Regions from separate parts of the Affinirhizobium helianthi genome, predicted to be linked through region 1. Evidence: predicted binding sites of a transcription regulator. Region 1 holds the regulator's gene; the other holds the start of a gene.

Region 1 (3,870 bases):
CGCGCGCCTTGATGCCGAGCATCAGCCCTTCGCCGCGAATATCCTCGATCACATGCGGGAAGCGATCCTTCAAGGCTGCGAGACCCTGGCGGAACACCAGCGCGACATCGCGCACATGCTCCAGGAAACCATCGCCCAGAACGACATCCAGAACGGCATTGCCAACAGCCATGGCCAGCGGATTGCCGCCATAGGTGGTGCCATGCACGCCGGGCTTCATGCCGGATGCCGCCTCTGCTGTGGCAAGGCAGGCACCGAAGGGGAAGCCGCCGCCGATACCCTTGGCAACCGCCATGATATCTGGCGCAACACCCGACCATTCATGCGCAAAGAACTTGCCAGTGCGGCCAACGCCCGTCTGCACCTCATCGAACATCAGAAGCAGGCCGTGGCTATCGCAAAGCGCACGCAGTTCTTTCAGCAATTCCTTCGGCACGACGCGGATACCGCCCTCACCCTGGATCGGCTCGATCAGGATGGCGGCCGTGTTTTCGGTAATGGCAGCCTTCAACGCATCCAGATCGCCGAACGGCACCTGATCGAAACCCTGCGCCTTGGGGCCGAAGCCTTCCAGATACTTCTCCTGACCGCCAGCAGCGATGGTCGCAATCGTGCGGCCATGGAAGGCACCTTCGAAGGTGATGATATGGAACTTCTCAGGATGCCCCTTGGAATAGTGGTAGCGCCGCGCAGTCTTGATGGCGCATTCCAGCGCCTCCGCACCGGAATTGGTGAAGAACACCTTATCCGCGAAAGTGGCATCCACCAGACGGCGCGCCAGGCGCTCCTGATCCGGGATCTCGTAAAGGTTGGAAAGATGCCAGACCTTATCTGCCTGATCCTTCAACGCACCGACGAGATGCGGATGCGCATGACCGCACGAGGTGACGGCCACGCCAGCGCCGAAATCGAGATATCGCTCGCCAGATTCCGTCACGAGCCAGACGCCCTCACCGCGCACAAAACGCAGCGGAGCCCTTGCAAACGTGTCGAAAAGCGCGGCTTCAGCCATGGCGACATCACTCCTTGGGCAGTTGTCTCAAACGGTGTGCGGCATGCGCCGCGTAAAATTAAAATGCCGCCCCAGTGGACGGCGTGGGCACTATCGGCATTTCATCCGCGCGTGTCAACAAATCGCTGGGAATTAAGGGCATTTCAGCATAGGTGCGCAGACGTGACTCACGGTTGAATCGCTGTGGCAAAAATGACTCTGTTGTCAAGCAAGTTGGGGAAAACCCGGAAATCGATTCGCTGCGATTCCGCCGACTCTTGCCACCGAGTCCACCGCCTATTAGGTTAATCATCAATTACTAGACTGCATGCGGCGGAACTAGTCACCGAAAGTATAGATGTAGTACATGCGACGAATTATATTTGTCGCAACGGTGAGTGATTCTGTCTTTTATGCGTGCTCAAGGCGGAGAGACTGCATGAACTGGACAGACGAACGTGTCGAGAAGTTAAAGAGGCTATGGGCCGAGGGCCTGAGCGCCAGCCAGATTGCGGCGCAACTGGGCGGTGTAAGCCGCAACGCTGTGATCGGCAAGGTCCATCGCTTGAACCTGCCGGGCCGCGTGAAAGCAGGCGGCACTGCAACCCCGACACGCGCACCGAAGCGCCCTGCGGCCCCGCAGCAGCGCCCGGCAAGCTTTGCTGCCCGCCCGGCCTCCCAGGCGCCGTTGCGCCAGCCACGCCCAGCCGATATCGCGGCCATGCAGGACGAGATCGAGGCGTCCGCATCGGAACCGAGAATTCTGGAAACGGTTGGAAATTCGGTTGTGCCTATGGCCCGCCGCCTGACCCTGACGGAACTGACCGAGCGCACCTGCAAGTGGCCGGTTGGCGACCCGCTGAAGGACGATTTCCACTTCTGCGGCGCGGAAGCTTGCGACGGTTCGCCTTACTGCAAGTATCACGCCCGTATGGCCTATCAGCCGGTGAATGAGCGTCGCAGAGCCGCCAACGCTGTCGCTCGCGGCTGATACAAGCCGAAAGACATGAAATTAAAAAAGCGGGACATGTGCCCGCTTTTTTTGTGCCTGCCATAACGCTGCCAAAGAAATACCCGGCATCTTTAAAGCGTGTCGCGATCTTTCGGATCCGCTCCCCACGCTTTAAGTTTTTGTTTCACCGCATGTTGTTAGCGCAAAACCGCTGCACGCTTTTGCGCAACATGCTCCAGGCACCGGGCTGCTTTGCAGACATTGGAAATTCAAGCTTCCATGGAATAGCCGGCACCGCGCACCGTGCGGATGACATCCTGCATGTTGGAGAAGTTGAGCGCCTTGCGCAGACGGCCGACATGCACATCAACCGTACGCTCATCCACGTAGATATCGTGGCCCCAGACACCATCCAGCAATTGCGAACGGGAGAAAACACGGCCAGGTGACGCCATGAGAAACTCCAGCAGGCGGAACTCTGTCGGACCCAGGCGCACTTCCCGGCTCTTGCGATGCACGCGATGCGTTTCACGATCAAGCTCGATATCGCCGCAGCGCAGCACGCTGGACAGAACCTCAGGCTTTGCCCGCCGCAGCATGGCCTTCACCCGCGCCATAAGCTCCGGTGTCGAAAAGGGCTTCACCACGTAATCGTCGGCGCCAGTCGCAAGGCCACGAACGCGTTCGTTTTCCTCGCCGCGGGCCGTGAGCATGATGATCGGCAGGCGCTCGGTCTCCGGGCGCATGCGCAACCGGCGGCACAGCTCGATGCCGGACACGCCGGGCAGCATCCAATCCAGGATCAGAAGATCCGGAACGCGCTCCTGAAGGCGGATTTCCGCCTCGTCGCCCCGCAGGATGGTTTCAACCTCATAGCCTTCGGCCTCGAGGTTATAACGCAGGAGGACGCTCAGCGCCTCCTCGTCCTCGACAACAGCGATTTTGGGCAGCATGGCTTTTTCGTACTCCGGCCTGACGCGCTTATTCGGTCACAGCGCCAAGCGTGTTGGACGTATCGTCCTTCGGACGTTCGCCCTGCGGCTGCGCACCCGTCGCGATATAATAGATGGTTTCGGCGATATTGGTCGCGTGATCACCAATGCGCTCGATGTTCTTGGCGCAGAACAGGAGGTGCGTGCAGGTGGTGATGTTGCGCGGATCTTCCATCATGTAGGTCAGAAGCTCGCGGAAGAGCGAGGTGTACATGGCGTCGATTTCCTCGTCGCGCTGGCGAATGGCCTCGGCCTTCTGCGCAGAGCGATTGGCAAACACATCCAGCACTTCCTTGAGCTGGACAAGCGCCAGTTCGGACAGATGTTCGAGGCCCCGCGCCAGCTTGCGCGGCACGCCCGTTCCCTGCACCGCCATGACGCGCTTGGCATTGTTCTTGCCAAGATCGCCAACACGCTCGAGATCGGCTGCAATGCGCAGCGTGCCGATGATTTCGCGAAGGTCCGACGCCATGGGCTGACGCTTGGCGATGGTGACAATCGCCTTTTCCTGGATCTCGCGCTCGGCCGTATCCAGGATCACATCATCCGAGATGACCTTCTGCGCCAGGGCGCCATCGGCATTGACCAGCGCGCGCACGGCATCGGCACACATCTGTTCGGCAAGGCCACCCATCTCGGAGATGCGGCGGTTCAGGTATTTCAGCTCTTCATCAAAGGCTGACATGATATGCGATGACATGAATTTTTCCTCGGATCTGGCGTTATCGAAGCGGTCAGGATGCGGTCTCAGGGTCAGCCGAAGCGGCCCATGATGTAATCCTGCGTGCGCTGATCGTCCGGGTTGGTAAACATCTTGTCGGTATCGTTCTCTTCCACCAGCTGGCCCAGATGGAACATGGCCGTGCGCTGCGACACGCGCGCCGCCTGCTGCATGGAGTGTGTGACGATCACGATGGTGTAGTTGGTCCGCAGTT
Region 2 (3,870 bases), on a different contig from region 1:
GCAGGTATCGAACTCGACCGCCCCGGTATCGAGATCGTCAATGCCCGCCTGTCCAACCGGGTGGAAACCTACATCGATTATCTCTATGCCCGCCTTCAGCGCGAGGGCTATCTGCTGCGCGATGTGCAGCGCCTGATCCACAACGACCGCAACCACTTCGCTGCCTGCATGGTGGCGCTTGGCGATGCGGACGCCATGGTGACGGGTACCACTCGCAACTATGCAACGGCCCTCTCGGACGTGCGCCGCTGCATCGACCCGAAGCCGGGCCACAAGGTCATCGGCGTTTCCATCGTCGTGTCTCGCGGCCGTACCGTTTTCGTGGCCGATACGGCCGTGCATGACATGCCGAGCGCACAGGATCTGGCCGATATAGCCTGCGAGGCGGCACGTCTCGCACGGCGCATGGGCTATGAACCACGCGTGGCAATGCTCGCCTATTCCACCTTTGGCCAGCCGCGCGGCGAGCGCTCGGAACGGGTGCGTGAGGCGGTGGCAATTCTCGACCAACGCCGGGTCAATTTCGAGTATGACGGAGAAATGGCGGCAGATGTGGCGCTGAACGCCGCGCGTCTCGAACAGTATCCGTTCAACCGCCTCTCCGGCACGGCCAATGTTCTGGTGATGCCAGCGATCCATTCCGCATCGATTTCAACGCGCATGCTGGAGGAACTGGGCGGCACCACGCTGATCGGCCCGCTGCTTGTCGGTCTCGACAAATCAGTCCAGATCACCTCGATGGGAGCAAAGGATTCCGACATTGTGAACATGGCGGCGATTGCCGCCTACAACGCCGGAAGCTGAATAGGAAAAGCGCCCGGTGCTATATGCCACCGGGCGCTTTTCACAAAGAAGATTGCGGTATCAGCCGCCGAAGCGACCGGCATCCGCGCCATAATAGTTGATATAGCGGCCCGAGATGGATTCGATAGGCAGCACGATCAACACATCCGTTGTGTTGAAGGCCTGATCCACCACCGCGCCGTTTCCGACCATTGCGCCAAGGCGCAAGTATCCCTTGATCAGCGGCGGCAGCGCCATCAATGCCTGCTTGGAATTGATCGATTCGAGCGGCATCATATCCATGCTTTGAAAGAGTTCCGGCAGGGCAGAAACCGCCCATTCATCCTTCATGCCCACGGTGTGATGCAGGAAGGAGAGAGCCAGAGCATGGTTCTTCGGGTCGGTGCCGGAGAAGGACGCGCAGCCGAACATGGCATGCATGTTGTGGCGCAGGGCATAGGCCCAATTTCCCTGCCAAAGCAGTTCAACCGTGCGCTTGGTGCGGTAGTGCGGCAGCACGCAGGAACGACCCAGCTCCATGAAGCGCTTTTCCGGATGGCGCGCTAGAAGCGGAGCCACATCGTATTCGCTTGCGGAATAGAAGCCGCCGTTTGCCATGGCCACCTCTTGCCGAAGCAGGCGGTAGGTGCCGACAATCTGCTCTTCGGGCTCACCGGTCAATGCCGTATCCACCACCAGAAGATGGTCGCATATTTCGTCGTAGATATCGAAGTCGCGTCTCAATGCCATGGCTTCAGGCGGCAAGGTGGCGCCCATTTCTTCCACGAAGACCTTGTAGCGAATAGCCTGGGCCGATTCGATTTCGCGGCTGTTGCGCGCAAGGCGCGTTTCCATGCTGCCAATTCGGCCAAACACATCAGCAGGCAAGGCAGGCTGCGGCTCCTGCTCGCGCTGGATATCCTCTTGGATTTCTCGCTTGAGAAGATCGACACTCATTGATTCACCGTCCCCGTTGGTGGACTTCATAAAACACCATTATGCGACAGGAAAGTGACGTAACCCGGCGATGTCCAGGATTGATGTAGAACCTGCAACAACACGAATAAGATCAGGTTTTCTGCCGCTGCATTTCCAATAACTGCTTTATCTCGTGCAGCAAACGGTGCGGATCGGCAGGTTTTGGCAAGATGCTTCCTGCCCCTTGAGCGAGTATCCGCTCTTTCAAGGAAGAATCGGTTTCTCCAGAAAGCACCAGAACGGGCGCATTGACACCCTGCCGATGCAGGCTTTGAAGAACATCCGAAAGCTCGCCGCCCGGCATATGCAGATCGGAGACGATGAGATCCGGCCGCGGCTGGGCAGAGGCCGCCTTTTCGAGCGCCACAAGATCGCTCACATGCTGCACACTACAGCCAGCTTTTCTGAGGACGGCACCCACCATCATGGCAGACACCGGATCATCCTCCGCAAAAAGCACCTGAAGCCCAATCGCAAAGGAGGGTTCGGGGACCACACCGCCATCCACAATGACGCTCGCCTTGTGGCTTTGCCCGCCTCCCAACCGGCCTCGCAGAACGTCCACCAGCGACTGCTCTCTCAATGGCCGGATAAGCCAGGCGTCATAGGCATCCCAGCGCTGATGGCCACGCTCTTCCGGGCTGACCAGCAGAATGCGCCTGATACGGCTTGCAACCGGCCCCATTCCATCGACACCACCGATACGATGATCGACAATCATGTCCGTGAAGGCGAGATTCTGACGCGAGGAATTGGAGATGACCCATTCCGCTTCCGATACCGTGCGAACATGGCGGCACCGTCCGCCCAGCGTTTCGATGCTGGCAATCGTCGCCTCCGCCGCAGGACCATCGGGCGCCAGGAGCAGAACCCGCGAAGAGCGCAAAAGCAGCATCCGGTCGCTGCCTTCCTTGCCTGCATCCGCGGAAATGGCAGGCAGGCTGATGGTGAAGGTCGTGCCAATGCCCTTGCGACTGTCAACGGAGAGATCGCCGCCGAACTCCCGCAGGATGCGCGAGGAAATGGACAGGCCAAGCCCCGTTCCACCGCTACGCTCCGCCGCATCGCCAACCTGCTCGAATTCCTCGAAGATACGCTTGCGGTCCTCCTCGTTCATGCCGGGGCCGGTATCCGCGACGGTGATGACCAGCCGCGCCCCTTCCAGATGAACGCGAATCAACACGCCACCGACCTGGGTGAATTTCACCGCGTTGCCGATGACATTGAACAGAACCTGTCTCAGCCGCGCCGGGTCGAAGTCCATCAGGGCTGGCACATCATAGGCGACGGTAGCGCCGATCTCGATGCCCTTCTGGTGGGCGCGCGGAGCCATCATCTCGACCACGCTATCCAGCAATTGGCGTATGTTTTCCGCACGGCTATTCAGGCGGAAGCGGCCTGCCTCTATTGTGGAATAATCGAGAAGATCGTCCACCAGTTGCGCCATGGCGGAACCGGCCTGTGAGATGCCGCCGAGATAGTTGCGCTGCTCCGGCGTCAATTCCGTGTGTTGCAGCAATTGGCTCATGCCGAGAATGCCGTTCAGCGGCGTGCGCAGTTCGTGCACGACGGTCGCGAGCTGACGGCTCTTGGCATGGCTCGATTCCTCCGCCTGAAGCCGCGCTTCGTCTTTGGCGTGGGCGGCCCGCCGCTCCTCGGTCACATCGCGCGCACTGCTGAAGACAAGCTCCCGCCTGGAACCCGGCTCCCGGACCAGCAGGTCCCGCCAGCTGAACACGCGCAACTCTCGATCGATTGACAGTTCAATGTCCATGTCCTGCGTTACCGGACGTTCCGACAGAGGAAGACCAAGCTGCTCGAGGGTGAGGCCCACCGGCTCATCGCAGGTGAGGCTTTCCTTGAACATGCGGTTGGCGGCCAGCACCGTGCCACGGTGATCGCGCACCACCGCCAGCAGGGAAAGCAGATCCTGGCATTCCAGAAATGTCCTGCCTTCCAATGCCACCAGGTCATGCACAGGGCGCCTGTTCTCTGGCGCATCAAGGCCGGGCTTTGATGCAATTCGCCTGAAACGATGCGCGTTCAGATAGGACTTCACGCGCCATAGCAAGCCGCGCCGCGGAGGCTCGTCTCTCGACGCAGAACAAT

Evidence for each region. The regulator PhoB, encoded in region 1, activates phosphate uptake and scavenging genes when phosphate is short. The targets are predictions, from matches to a motif close to TGTCATNNANCTGTCAT.
Region 2: the regulator PhoB is predicted to act here: its motif matches at 1,784-1,800, upstream of olsB (l-ornithine N(alpha)-acyltransferase).

What each region holds. Positions count from the first base shown of each region.
Region 1 is NZ_JBHUEQ010000013.1:28,110-31,979, reverse strand. Features, by position in the region: gene ACFSE1_RS07395 (aspartate aminotransferase family protein) at 1-1,012, opposite strand, end outside; gene ACFSE1_RS07390 (GcrA family cell cycle regulator) at 1,359-1,982, shown strand; gene phoB (phosphate regulon transcriptional regulator PhoB) at 2,213-2,896, opposite strand; gene phoU (phosphate signaling complex protein PhoU) at 2,925-3,635, opposite strand; gene pstB (phosphate ABC transporter ATP-binding protein PstB) at 3,689-3,870, opposite strand, start outside.
Region 2 is NZ_JBHUEQ010000004.1:267,234-271,103, reverse strand. Features, by position in the region: gene ACFSE1_RS04680 (NADP-dependent malic enzyme) at 1-804, shown strand, start outside; gene olsB (l-ornithine N(alpha)-acyltransferase) at 865-1,740, opposite strand; gene ACFSE1_RS04670 (hybrid sensor histidine kinase/response regulator) at 1,853-3,870, opposite strand, start outside.